Regions from separate parts of the Mesorhizobium sp. M1066 genome, predicted to be linked through region 1. Evidence: riboswitches for the same ligand, from Rfam matches in the RefSeq annotation. Region 1 holds a riboswitch; each other region holds the start of a gene.
What was found. Region 1 has a riboswitch for cobalamin ahead of NKH52_RS23375 (aromatic ring-hydroxylating oxygenase subunit alpha). Riboswitches for the same ligand answer to the same signal wherever they lie in the genome.
Positions count from the first base shown of each region.

Region 2: it holds a riboswitch for cobalamin, as region 1 does, so the genes downstream of both, NKH52_RS21585 (DUF1636 family protein) here and NKH52_RS23375 (aromatic ring-hydroxylating oxygenase subunit alpha) in region 1, are expected to answer to the same signal.
Region 3: it holds a riboswitch for cobalamin, as region 1 does, so the genes downstream of both, NKH52_RS29055 (ABC transporter ATP-binding protein) here and NKH52_RS23375 (aromatic ring-hydroxylating oxygenase subunit alpha) in region 1, are expected to answer to the same signal.

Region 1 is NZ_JAMYMR010000022.1:12,353-16,892, forward strand. Features, by position in the region: gene bglA (beta-galactosidase BglA) at 1-158, shown strand, start outside; gene NKH52_RS23355 (ABC transporter ATP-binding protein) at 184-1,296, shown strand; gene NKH52_RS23360 (DUF680 domain-containing protein) at 1,374-1,610, opposite strand; gene NKH52_RS23365 (DUF680 domain-containing protein) at 1,680-1,877, opposite strand; gene NKH52_RS23370 (DUF680 domain-containing protein) at 1,949-2,146, opposite strand; cobalamin riboswitch at 2,657-2,858, shown strand; gene NKH52_RS23375 (aromatic ring-hydroxylating oxygenase subunit alpha) at 2,974-4,221, shown strand; gene NKH52_RS23380 (FAD-binding oxidoreductase) at 4,246-4,540, shown strand, end outside.
Region 2 is NZ_JAMYMR010000018.1:92,295-96,834, reverse strand. Features, by position in the region: gene NKH52_RS21600 (winged helix-turn-helix domain-containing protein) at 1-1,161, shown strand, start outside; gene NKH52_RS21595 (DUF6348 family protein) at 1,213-1,890, shown strand; gene NKH52_RS21590 (hypothetical protein) at 1,920-2,216, shown strand; cobalamin riboswitch at 2,262-2,465, shown strand; gene NKH52_RS21585 (DUF1636 family protein) at 2,505-2,933, shown strand; gene cobW (cobalamin biosynthesis protein CobW) at 2,936-3,973, shown strand; gene NKH52_RS21575 (cobaltochelatase subunit CobN) at 3,992-4,540, shown strand, end outside.
Region 3 is NZ_JAMYMR010000037.1:20,441-24,980, forward strand. Features, by position in the region: gene NKH52_RS29045 (DSD1 family PLP-dependent enzyme) at 1-686, shown strand, start outside; gene NKH52_RS29050 (AraC family transcriptional regulator) at 691-1,524, opposite strand; cobalamin riboswitch at 1,820-2,026, shown strand; gene NKH52_RS29055 (ABC transporter ATP-binding protein) at 2,189-2,977, shown strand; gene NKH52_RS29060 (ABC transporter substrate-binding protein) at 3,023-3,970, shown strand; gene NKH52_RS29065 (FecCD family ABC transporter permease) at 4,106-4,540, shown strand, end outside.

The DNA.
Region 1 (4,540 bases):
AGATCCTCTGCGTCTTCAATCTGGGAGCCGGGCCGGCCAAGGTTGACCTTGGCGGCCGATCGCTGCAACCTCTGCCCGGGCACGGATTTTCGGGGCAGGCGAACAGCGGTTCCATCGAACTTGGCGGCTACGGCGCCTGGTTCGGGCGTCTCGACTGAATTTCCAATCACTGGAGGAAACCAAATGGCCGATGTCACGCTAAGACAAGTGAAGAAGTCCTACGGCAATCTGAACATTCTCCATGGCATCGACCTCGATATCAAGTCGGGCGAGTTCATCGTCTTCGTCGGCCCGTCGGGCTGCGGCAAGTCGACATTGCTGAGATCGATCGCCGGGCTCGAGGAAATCACCTCCGGCGAGCTTAGAATAGCCGGCGAAGTGGTGAACGACGTGCCGCCGTCGAAGCGGGGCATCGCCATGGTGTTCCAGTCCTACGCGCTCTACCCGCACATGACTGTCTACGACAACATGGCGTTCTCGATGAAGATCGGCAAAGAGAACAAGGCCGAGATCGACCGCCGCGTGCGTCAGGCCGCCGAGATCCTGCAGCTGACCAAATATCTCGACCGCCTGCCCAAGGCGATGTCCGGCGGCCAGCGCCAGCGCGTCGCCATCGGCCGCGCCATCGTGCGCAATCCCAAGGTGTTCCTGTTCGACGAGCCGCTTTCGAACCTCGACGCGGCGCTTCGCGTCGCCACCCGCATCGAAATCGCCAAGCTCAAGGAATCGATGCCCAACACGACCATGATCTACGTCACCCACGATCAGGTCGAGGCGATGACGCTGGCCGACCGCATCGTGGTGCTCAAGGACGGCCATATCGAGCAGGTCGGCACGCCGATGGATCTCTACAAGAAGCCAGGCAATCTGTTCGTTGCCCAGTTCATCGGCTCGCCGGCCATGAACATCCTGCCCGCGACCATCGACAAGTCAGGCAATTCGACCGTCGTCAGCCATGTCGGCGGACGCAAGGCAACCGTGCCGATCGCAACGCCTGCTTCGGCGAAGGGTGCTGCGGTGAGCTTTGGCGTGCGGCCGGAGGACCTGATCATCGCCAGCGGCGCTGACTATCTGTTCGAGGGGACGGTCGACTATCTCGAGCAGCTCGGCGAGGTTCAGCTAGTCTATGTCGACATCGGTCGCGCCGACCTGCCGCTGGTGACCAAGCTGCCCGGCAATGTCGAGGTCAAGCGCGGCTCGACATTGCGGCTGAGCGCCAATGGCGAGGACCTGCATATCTTCGACGCTGACGGACGGTCGTTTGCCCTTCATGAGGCTGAAGCGAAGGCGGCCTGAGGCAGGACCGCGTCTTGGACGCAAAAAGAGCGGCGGGCTAGCCCCGCCGCTCTTTTGTTGAAGATTAGCTTCGGCTGTTAACGGCCGAAGAGATTCCGGTCGCTGCCCTGAGGGGCGGACTTCTCCACGTCGCCCGACGAATTGAGCAGCTTCTCGACGAGGCCACCGCTGTTGCGGACCGAGCTCGTATGCGCGCTGTCAACCGAAGTAACCGCAGGCTGACTGGCGCCATTGGAGCCAAAGTTGTCGCTGCCGGCGAACGCGCTGCCGGTGATGGCCAGAACGGCGGCGGCAGCAATAAGGATCTTGTTCATTTTAATCTCCTGAATTCTGGATTTCGCCAGGACGGCAGACACAGCTGCCGTCGCTTGCGAAATTGGCTGTTAGCGACCGAAGAGGTTACGGTCGCTGCCCTGAGCGGGCGTCTGGGCAGCCGGTTCCGAGGTCTTGGTGGAAGCCGTGTACGACTGGTCCACTGCGGCGGCAGGCTGGTTGGAGCCGTTCGAACCGTAGTTGTCGCTGCCGGCGAAAGCGCTGCCGGAGATGGCCAGAACGGCGGCGGCAATGAGGATCTTGTTCATCTTAAATACTCCTGAATGTCTGAATTTCGCCATGGCGGCGGGCGAGCCCGCCGTCGACTGGGAATCGGCTGTTAGTTGTTGCCGAAGAGGTTGCGGTCAGCACCCTGGGCAGGCGCCTGAGCAGCCGGTTCCGACTTCTTGGTCGAAGCGGTGTACGAGCTGTCGACAGCAGTGGCTGCCGCGGCGTTCGAACCGTAGTGGTCGCTACCAGCGAAGGCGCTGCCGGAAATGGCCAGAAGGGCTGCGGCAGTGAGAATGATCTTTTTCATTTTTGGTACTCCAGTATCGTCTTTTTTCCGTCCGTCTAGCGGCGTGTCTTTGGAAATGAAATCGCGTCGTTCGGACAGCCCCGATGTGGGAGGGCAGCCCCGTCTTTTCCAATCACGAAGTTGTTTCGTGTGGACCATGAATCTACACCTTGAAATTGTGCCAAGGGAGTCTAGAGATAGATTTTTCTTCTTTATATCAGCGTGTTAGGTTTAACCACCTAACGGATCACTGACTGTTTCAAAGGCCCAGCGTTCACACCGTCCTGCACGCACCGTCAACAGAAACGAACCGTTCGGTTCGATTTTAGAGCAAGCTAATAGTCACTTTTCGAAACCGTTAACCTTTTTTGACCCCGCCAAGGGATCCGATTCGGGGATATCGCAGCCGGCAAAATGGCCATCCGGGAGGTGGATTTCAGCCCGCGACGGTCTGCGGGAACGTTCGCATGCCGTGTCGCGCCGCATGGATACGATGTCGTTTTCATGCCGACGGCGCGCCCCCGATCGTGGTTAGATCATACCATCTCAGGTGCCGCTTCGTGACGACGAGGCGGAGAATTGGGAAGCCGGTCAGAATCCGGCGCTGCCCCCGCAACGGTGGTGGAGTTCAAGTCGCAACGGGAGACCACTGGGCAACTGCCTGGGAAGGTGTCGCGATGGTCCGCAAGGACAACTCCAGAGCCCGGAAACCAGCCCGAGATTGTTAGACTCGACTGATCGCGGTGGGCGGTCAAGAGGTGGATAGCGCATGTCTGGCACCTAGCCGGCCTGCGTTTCAATCCTTCCTCCATCACCACCAGTTCAGTCCTTAGAAACGAGGACAGGACATGGATACCCGCAACGACATGCTGAGGCTCCTGAAGGGGCGCCGGCAAGGCTTTTCGCTGGAGCAGCCCTTTTACACCGATCCGGACTACTTCAAGCTCGACATGGAGCTGATCTGGTATCGCGACTGGCTGTTCATCGGCCATGATTGCGAACTGCCGAAGCCGGGCAGCTACATCACCGTGCAGATCGGCGACTACCCGGTCGTCCTTGTCCGCGACCAGCACGGCAAGATCAACGCCTTCCACAATTCCTGCCGCCATCGCGGCAGCCGCGTGTGCAACGCGGAGAAGGGTACGGCGGCAAAGCTCGTCTGTCCGTATCATCAGTGGACCTATGAGCTGGACGGCCGCCTGCTGTTTGCCCGCCAGATGGCCGACGGTTTCGACAAGAGTGATTTCAGCCTGAAGCCGGTCGCCTGCGAGAGCGTCGGCGGCTACATCTTCATCTGCCTGGCCAAGGAACCGGCGGATTTCGCGCCGATGCGGGCGATGATCGAACCCTATCTTTTGCCGCACCGGTTGCGTGAAGCAAAGATCGCCTTCGAGAGCACGATCGTCGAGAAGGGCAACTGGAAGCTGGTCTGGGAAAACAACCGCGAGTGCTATCACTGCGCCGCCAATCATCCTGAGCTGTGCAAGACCTTCCCCGAGGCTCCGACCGTGACCGGCGTCAACGGCGCCGACAGCGACCCTGAAATGGTCGCGCACTGGGCCAAATGCGAGGCATCAGGCCTGCCGAGCAAATTCCGCATCGATCCGGCAGGGCAGTACCGCGCCACCCGCGCGCCCCTGCTGCGCGATGCCGTCAGCTACACCATGACGGGAAAACGGGCAGTCCAGAAGAACCTGTCCGACAGCGTTTCAACCGACCGCATCGGCTCCTTGCTGCTCTATCACTATCCGACGACCTGGAACCATATCCTCGGCGACCACGCCGTCACCTTCCGCGTGCTGCCGATCAGTGCCACGGAAACCGCGGTGACGACAAAATGGCTCGTCCACAAGGATGCGGTCGAAGGCGTCGACTACGATCTCGCTGAGCTTACCCATGTCTGGACCGAGACCAACGATCAGGACCGCCGCATCGTCGAGGAAAACGCCTTCGGCATCTTGTCGCCGGCCTACGAACCAGGCCCCTATTCGGAGCTGCATGAGGGCGGCGTGATCCAGTTCGTCGAGTGGTACGCGTCGTTCATCGGACCGCGCCTCGCAGAAGGCGACCGGCCGGCCCTGCGCAGCGTCGCCTAGCCCAGGGGACAGAGGATGAATGCGATGACGGACCTTGGCCTCTATCGCCATCTCGACCAGATGACGCCCTGGAACGACAGGCTGCAGGTGCTGGAAGTGATCGGCGTCAGTGACGAAGCGCCTGACGTGAAGACCTTCACCTTCCGCTCCGACAACCAGACCTGGTTCCGCTACAAGCCGGGCCAGTTCGTGACGCTGGAACTGCCGACATCGGACGGGCCGCTGATGCGCACCTACACGCTGTCGTCCTCGCCGTCGCGGCCGTTCTCGATCGCGGTGACGGTCAAGGCGCAGGCGGGCAGCACCGGTACGCGCTGGA
Region 2 (4,540 bases), on a different contig from region 1:
GCCCAGGGGTTTCTCGATCCCCGCCCGACCGGTACGCCCGACCGCCGGCATTTTGCTCGCACCCTCTCCCGCACCGGCCTGCTGCAGATCGATTCCGTCAGCGCGGTGGTGCGCGCTCATTATATGCCGCTCTATTCGCGCCTTGGCCCCTACCCGTTCTCGCTGCTCGACAACGCGGCCGTGACGCGCAAGCGCACGGTTTTCGAATACTGGGCGCACGAGGCCTCCTTCCTGCCGGTCGAGACATACCCGCTGATGCGCTGGCGCATGCAGCGCGCCGAGCGCGGCGAGGAAATGTATCTGGGGCTCGCCAAATGGGGCCGCGAACACGCTTCCTATATCGAAGAGATCTACCGTCAGGTCGCCGAGCGCGGCCCGATCGCCGCTTCCGCGCTGGAGGGCCAGAAAGGCTCGGGCGGCTGGTGGGGCTGGAGCCATGCCAAGCACGCCTTCGAATGGCTGTTCTGGGCCGGCCGCATCACCACGGCGCACCGTCGCGGGTTCGAGCGTTTCTATGATCTGCCCGAGCGCGTGCTGCCGCAGGCGGTCCTCGACCTCCCGGTGCCGACGCCTGAGGACGCGCACCGCGAATTGCTGCGCATTTCCGCCCGCGCCCACGGCGTGGGCACTTCAGGCGATTTGCGCGATTATTTCCGCCTGTCGCCGGCCGATATGAAAGGCCGGTTGGAGGAACTGGTTGAAACGGGCGAGTTGCTGCCGGTGCGTGTCGAAGGCTGGGACAAGCCGGCCTATCTTCACCGGGATGCCCGCCTGCCGCGCAAAGTCGGGGCCCGCGCCCTGCTGGCACCCTTCGATCCGGTCGTCTTCGAGCGTTCGCGCACCGAGCGGCTGTTCGACTTCCACTACCGCATCGAAATCTACACGCCGGCCGACAAGCGGCAATACGGCTATTATGTCCTGCCGTTCCTGCTCGGCGACAGGATCGTGGCACGCGTCGACCTCAAGGCCGACCGTCCGGCCAGCGTGCTGCGCGTCCATGCGGCCTATGCGGAGGCTGGCGCGCCGCCTGAAACCGCTGCAGAGCTGTTCGAGGAATTGAAGCAGATGCAGGGCTGGCTCGGTCTCGAACGCATCGAAGTGACGCCTGCCGGGGATTTGGGTCCGGCGCTGCTGAGCGTGATCAGCGACGGGCGCTCTTGACATCAGCCGTCGGCTGCAGCCGTTTGAGGGAGTTTTGTCGGCCTAGGTTCAATGATGGCATCGCAAGAGGTTCTCGACCTGATTCACGAAGCGTTGATTGCGCATGGGATCAGCGCCATCCGTGGACAGAACGATGTCAGGATTGAACTGGAAGACCTGCGCTTTGAAGCCCAAGTTTTCGACAAGGAGCCGTCAGGCTCGGGTCGCAGGCTTGTTCTCGAAATCTACGTCTTCTCACCGTTGCTAGGCACTCAGCCGGTCATCGAATCTTTTGTTGGACTGGGCGACACGCGTGAACAGGCGATTTTCCAAGCATTCGGAAAATTCCTGATCGGTGTATTTCATGTGCTGATCGAGGGCCTTGCGGAGCATGTTTGCGAGAACATGCAAGCCGAGATTGCATTCTGGCAACGGAATGATGCTGGCTGGAAGATCTACGGTGGACCTGTGATCACACAGGCTGCAGTGGAATGCACTCTCAACCGGACATATCCAGCGTTTTATGCCCGCTTGAAAAAACTGTTCACGGCTAAGGTTCGCCCTGGCAGTCATTTCATCCGGATATTCCTGGCGAGCTATGGCGGAGCACTGGTCGGCAACGAAATTCTCCTGGACAACGAAACTTGGCCGGAAGGTCAAGAGCTCCTCGTTGATCAGGACTGGCACCACGGCGACGGGTACCAGGCGCTGCGTCAGGTCATCCTTGCGTTGCCGGGAGATAACAATTGAGCCAACGTACACAGGCTAGCGGATAAACAATGGATATCAAAGCCAGGCTGACCCAAGAGGTGCAGGAGTGCCTCGATAGGATTTCGTCCTTTTCATGGGACGTACATGCGCAGGCAATCCGAAAACGCTACCCTAGACCTGCTGGAGACACATTTGGCTTCAAAGTTGATGGCATTTACTTCGATGTGGGTGACAGCGCCGGATGGCTGGACCGGCAAGATGGAGATATCCTTCTGACGGCTTTCGTTACAGCTTTTCCTGATTCCAACAACGAAGATGGCATTCGCGAAGAGCGGTCAGTGGTAGTGAAGCGTCCCCGCCCCTGATTTCAGATTGCCCCTGCGTTGCGTTGACACCGCTGCCCGCAAAAGCCTAAATCCGGTTCAGATGGTCTCTTGCCCGCAACGGCAAGAGCTAAGAGGGAATGCGGTGCGGGGCAAAATCCCAAATCCGCGGCTGTCCCCGCAACTGTAAGCGAAGAGCCAAGGCCGAAAGCCACTGGGGAGTTCCCGGGAAGGCGGCTACCAAGGCGATGACCCGCGAGCCAGGAGACCTGCCGTCTGCGACTTTAGAATCCGATCGCCCGGCGGGTTTCCGGGCAAGGAGCCCGATCTTTGGACCACGACAGCAGTTTTTCGGCTGGCACAGCGGATATTTCGTCCGGCCATGATGATGCCTTGGCCGGCGTCACCATCATCGTCTGCGCCTCCTGCCGCGATGAGACCGGCGCCGACGCTCATCCCCGCGCCGGCGAATTGCTGGCGGACGACACGCGCCGCGCCGCATCTGGCGATAACATCCGCATCCGCAGCGTCGAATGCCTCGGCAATTGCAAGCGCCGCCTGAGCGCCGCCATCCTGCGCGACGGTTGCTGGAGTTATGTCTTCGGCGACCTGACAGCGACCAGCGGCGCCGACCTCATCACGGGTGCCAAGCTTTTCGCCACCTCGACCGACGGCCTGATCCCGTGGCGTGGCCGTCCCGATAGCCTGAAGCGCGGCCTCGTTGCCCGCATCCCTCCCCTAGACCTGCTGAAGGATTGACCATGACTGCTTCCGTCTCGCGCGTTCCCTGCACCGTCGTCACCGGCTTCCTCGGCGCCGGCAAGACGACGCTGGTCCGCCATCTCCTGGAAAACGCCGGCGGCAAACGCATTGCCATCATCGTCAACGAATTCGGCGACATCGGCATCGACGGCGAGATTTTGAAGGGCTGCGGCATCGACACCTGCCCGGAGGAAAACATCGTCGAACTGGCCAATGGCTGCATCTGCTGCACCGTCGCCGACGATTTCGTGCCGGCGCTTGACAAGATCCTGTCGCTGACGCCGAGGGTCGACCATATCCTGATCGAAACCTCGGGCCTGGCGCTGCCCAAGCCGCTGGTCCAGGCCTTCCAGTGGCCGAGCGTGAAGAGCCGCGTCACAGTCGATGGCGTCATCGCCGTGGTCGACGGCCCGGCGCTGGCCGAAGGCCGCGTCGCCAACGACATGGACGCCTTGCAGGCGCAGCGCGCCGGGGACGAGACGCTCGACCATGACGATCCGGTGGAAGAAGTGTTCGAGGATCAGATCGCCTGCGCCGACCTGATCATCCTGTCGAAGAGCGACCTGATGGACGCCGCCGGCACCGCCCGCGCCAACGCCATCATCAACGAACATTCCGCCCGCGCGGTGAAGATCGTGCCGACGTCGCATGGCAAGGTCGATCCCTCGGTGCTGCTCGGGCTCGGTCTCGCCGTCGAGGACGACATCGAAAACCGCAAGTCCCACCATGACGGCGCATTCGACCATGAGCATGACGACTTCGACACCTTCATCGTCGACATTGCCTCGATCGCCAATCCGGACGAGTTGGCAAAGCGCGTCGCCACCGTCGCCGAAGAAGAGAACGTGCTGCGTGTAAAAGGCTTCGTCGAGGTCGGTGGCAAGCCGATGCGGCTCTTGCTGCAGGCTGTCGGGCCGCGCGTCAATCATTACTATGACCGCGCCTGGACGGCGCAGGACGACCGCCGTTCGCGCCTCGTCGTCATCGGCCTGAAGGGGCTGAACCGCCCGGCGATCGAGCGTATACTCGCCGGCTGATCTCGGACACGGGTTGCGATGCACATCCTCACCACGACATCCGCCTCGCTCGACGACCTCGCCGAGCCGGTCGATCTGCGGCAGACGCCGGCGGATATCGTGGCCCTGTCCTTCACCGACAGCGATCTCGCCGGACTGGCGGCAGCCTGGAAGGCCGATGCGGAACACCTGCCCTCGATGCGGCTGGCTGCTCTTCGCGACTTGCGCCATCCGATGTCCGTCGACCTCTGGGTCGACAGCGTCGCCCGCCACGCCAAAATCATCCTCGTGCGCATCCTCGGCGGCTACGACTGGTGGCGCTACGGCTGCGACCAGCTTGCCTCGACCGCCCGCGCACACGGCATAAAGCTGGCGCTGCTGCCCGGCGAATGCCGCGACGAGGATCTGCGCCTGATCGAAGCCTCGACGCTGCCGCGCGAGGAGCTCGATGGCCTGCTCGACTATTTCCGCGAGGGCGGCCCGGCGAATATGAGCGCGCTGGTGCGGAGATTGGCGCGGCTGGCGGGGCAGGATGCGGTTGTTACAGAGCCGGTTCCAGTGCCGAAAGCCGGGTTTTATGAGCCAGGA
Region 3 (4,540 bases), on a different contig from region 1:
GCGGCGGGTTCGCCAATCCTGAGGCCTTGTCGAAGGCGTTGAGCGCGTTGCCGGCCCGGCTGCATTGCGAAGGCGTCATGGCCTACGAGGCGCATGCGCCGCTCATTCCCGGCCTTTTCGGCGGACCGGCAAAGGCATTGGCCAAGGCGTCGGCGCAGGCCTCGGCGTTCGTCGCCTGTCTCGGCGCCGACCAGCGCCGTATCCTGAACATCGGCGGCAGCAAGACCGCGCTGCTTCATCATGGCGGCATGGCCAACGAGGTCTCGATGGGCTCGGCCTTCGTGCTGCCCAGTGATTTCGATACGCCAGGCCTCGACGGCTTCCAGCCGGCGGCCTTCATCGCCACGCCGATCTTGAAAATGGTCGAGCCGATGCTGCCTGGCCCGCCGGCCGTCACCCGCCTGCTGCAGGCGCTCGGCCGCTTCCCGCGCAAGGGCTGCTATCTCTATGGCGGCAAGTGGATGGCCGAGCCCGTCTTCCCCGAAGGCATGAAGGCGAACGGGCTGCTCGGCCTGTCCTCCAACCAGCAATTCATGGGCTTGCCCGCCGACGCGACCGCAAAACCCGGCGACTACGCGTTTCTAAGGCCGACGCAGAGCGAAGCCGTGCTGCAGCAGTTCGGGTCGATCGCTGTGTTTTCCGGCGGCGGGATAGTCGATCGCTGGCCGGCGCTGCCGATGGCCTGACCGACTACGCCTTCACCGGTATCCAGATCTCCAGCCCGCCATTGCCGCTGCGTGGGTCGAACTCAGGGCCGTAGCGTTCGAATTCCGGCGCATCCGATATCTCGTGGCCGGAAGCCGGCAGCCATTTGTTCCAGATCGTATTGACCGTGCGGCGGATGGTCGAGATGTGTTCGCGGTGGGCAAAGACCGCATATTTCTGCGCCGGCACCCGCACCCGGCTGAATTCCCTCGGCAGGTCGGAAAAATCAGACACTTCGACGCCGGCGATGTAGTCGAAATTGCCGGCATCGTCGCCGTTGACGCAGACGCCATAGGCGACATCGCCGGTCTCGCCCGGAATGTTGCCGATATAGGGGCCGAAGCGCTGCCATTGCATCGGAATGGCGGCGCTGGTTTCGCAGCTGTAGCGTTCGCCGAGGCCGGCGATCAGGAACGGCCGGCTGGTCTCGAAACGCGGTGGTTCGAGATTGGTGAGGAAGGACTGGTCCATCAGGATCGGCTCCACGAGGTCGAGCTTGTCGAGTGTGCCTTGCGCGCGCACCAGTTCCGGCGTGGTGCCGAACTGATCGCGGAAGGCACGGGTGAACGCCTCATGCGAGTTGTAGCCGGCGTCGAGCGCGACGGAGAGAATGTCGGGCGCCCCGCCGGCCAGCTTGCGCGCCGCCTCGGTGAGCCGGCGTGAGCGCATGTAGCCCATCACCGAGCGGCCCGTGGCAGCGCCGAAAGCCCGCGTCACATGAAAACGCGACACGCCGCTGCTTTGCGCGATATCGTCAAGCGAGATCGCCTCCGGCAGATGACTTTCGACGAACCACAGCGCTTTCTCGGTCGGGTTCATTTTGCTCCTCGCATTGGCCAGATCATCCTGCCGTTTCCTGGCGCGGCCAGTTTGATCGAAATTGCGCATCCCGCGCAATCGAACCGATCCCGTCACAGTCGCACACCGATATGGCACAGCGGTCGAGCGCCCCTTGCCGCCGACGAGCCAAATTCGGCAGGCTTCGCTTGACAGCGCCAGGCGGCATCCTCTAAATGCGTAATATTATTACATATCGAGAGCGTGAAATGCATGTTTCCCCTAGCCGGTCCACCACTCCGTCCGAGAAATCCATTGCGAAGCGATTGGGGGAAATCTACGCTGAAGCGGTGATGGTCCCCGAGTCGAAAGGCGAGGGGTGAAAAGGGAACACGGTGAGATCCCCAGGGGTCGAGGCCGTGGCTGCCCCCGCAACTGTAAGCGGCGAGCAAAATCCGTGAATGCCACTGGCCGGCAAGGCTGGGAAGGCAGGATGGCGCAACGACCCGCGAGCCAGGAGACCTGCCATCACTGAGTTGACCGGACGGGGTGTGCCGGGAGGAAACGCGAATCCCGGTCTTGTCGGCCGCTTCGCCAGCTTCCTTCCGTCGCCAGTTTTGGAAAGTGACGGAAAGTTGGACGGCTCTATCGATCATCGCATCATCGTGTGCACGCTTTGCCATCCCGGCAATCTGGCGGGCAGCCGATGACCGTAGCGCTTCTCGAAGCACATGACCTCTGCGCCATGGCCAATGGGCGGGATCTGGTTCAGGCGGTCAGCTTCTCGGTGGCCGCTGGCGATCGCCTAGCCATCATCGGTCCCAACGGCGCCGGCAAGACGACGCTGCTGCGCATGCTGTCGGGCATGCTGCGGCCAAGTTCCGGCGAGGTGAAGCTCGGCGGGCGGCGGCTGGACGGGATTTCGGCTGCCGAGCGGGCACTGCATATCGCCGTGGTCGGCCAGACCGACCAGCCCGATCCGCGGCTGGCGGTGATCGACTATGTCGAGCTTGGCCGGGTCCCGCACGCTCGGTTACGGCGCAGGAGCGAGGAGCGTGACATTGTCGTCGATGCGCTGCGCCGGACCGGACTGCTGCCGCTGCTTGGCCGCACCATCGGCTCGCTGTCGGGCGGCGAGCGCCAGCGCGCCCAACTGGCCCGCGCCATCGCCCAGCAGCCAAAGATACTGTTCCTCGACGAGCCGACCAACCATCTCGACCCGCGCGCCCGCGGCGAACTGCTCGACCTCGTGGCAGGCTTCGAGATGACGGTGATCGCGGTGCTGCACGATCTGGCGCTGGTGGCACCGTTCGCCACCAGGGTGGCGGTGATGAACCATGCCCGTCTGCAAGCGCTCGCCGCACCGCGCGAAGCGCTGACCCAAAAGCTGATTCGCGAAATTTTCGGCATCGATGTGCTGCGTCTGCGCCATCCGACCGAAGACCGCGAACTGACGGTGTTCGATGTTCCGAACCGTGCCGCGCCGCCATCCTGATTGAAGCCGTCCCATATCGATCATCCCGTCCACAGGAGCAAACCCTTGAAACGCCTTGCTTTTTCGCTTGCCTTCTCGCTGCTGGCCTCGACAGCCCTGGCCTTCCCGGTGACCGTCGACAGCTGCGGCAAGCCGCTGACCTTCGATGCGCCGCCGAAGCGCGCGGTCATCCAGGATCTCAACATGGCCGAGATGGCTTTCGCGCTGAAACTGCAGCCGTCGATCGTCGGCCTGACCGGCATCACCGGATGGTACAAGGTGGGTCCCGAATTCAAGGCCGAGCAGGGTTCGATCCCGGAACTGGCGCCGAAATATCCGACGCTCGAAAACCTCGTCGCGGTCGAGCCCGATTTTTTCTTCGCCGGCTGGTATTATGGCATGAAGCCGGGTGGTGAAGTGACGCCCGACACGCTTGCTCCGCACGGCATCAAGACGCTGGTGCTGACGGAAAGCTGCGTCCATCTCGACAAGAGCCGCCCCGCCGCCTCGATGGACCTGCTCTATGGCGACGTCGAGAAACTGGGCAAGATCTTCGGCAAGGAGACAGAGGCTGAAAAGCTTGTCTCCGGCTGGAAGACGCGGCTCGCCGACATCACCGCCAAGGTCGGCAGCGCCAAGGGAACGCGGGTGTTCCTCTATGATTCCGGCGAGGACAAGCCGTTCACCGCAGGCAAGTTCGCCATCCCCAGCGCCATGATATCAGCCGCCGGCGGCGACAACATCATGGCCGACATGGACACCAGCTGGGGCAACACGGACTGGGAAACGGTGGCGTCGCGCAATCCGCAATTCCTCATCCTGCTCGATTACCAGGACGGTGGCGGCTACAGGAAGCTGCTCGATTTCCTGAAGGCGCATCCGGCCATGAAAGAGACGGACGCGGTCAAGAACGAGCGCTTCGTCGCGCTTCGCTATGCCGAACTGACTCCCGGCCCGGCCAACATCGAAGCGATCGACAAGCTCGCCAAGGCCATGCATCCGGAAGCGTTTTGATGCCTGTCGCCCAAAAGTGCGCAGCGGTTTTGGGGCAACGACATGCATGAACAAAAGATCCTGGAAGTGCGTCGCACGCGTCCTGACAGACACGACGCATTTCCAGGCTTGCGCCATCCGGCATTTGCACTGGCCATGCTGGTGGGAGCGGCGGCGATCGCCGCTCTCGCTTTGCTGTCGATCGCCTACGGCTCGACGCTGATCCCGCTGACCGACATCGTTGCCTCCCTTGGTCGTGCAGTCGGCTTCAGCGGGCACGACGTGGCCGGGCCGGTCGGCAAGATCGTCGTCGACCTGCGGCTGCCGCGCACGATCCTGGCCATCTGCGTCGGGGCCGGTCTCGGCGTCGTCGGTGCGCTGCTGCAGACGGTGACCCGCAACGACCTTGCCGATCCGTTCCTGTTCGGCCTGTCCTCGGGCGCCGCCGCGGGTGCGGTTTCCGTTATCACCGTCTTCGGCGACAGTTTCGGCATCTGGACATTGCCGGTCGCGGCCTTCACCGGCGGCATATTGGCTGCCGGTGTCGTGCTGCTGCTGGTGGCGCGGGTGAGGGGGCAAGGCCCGGAGCGG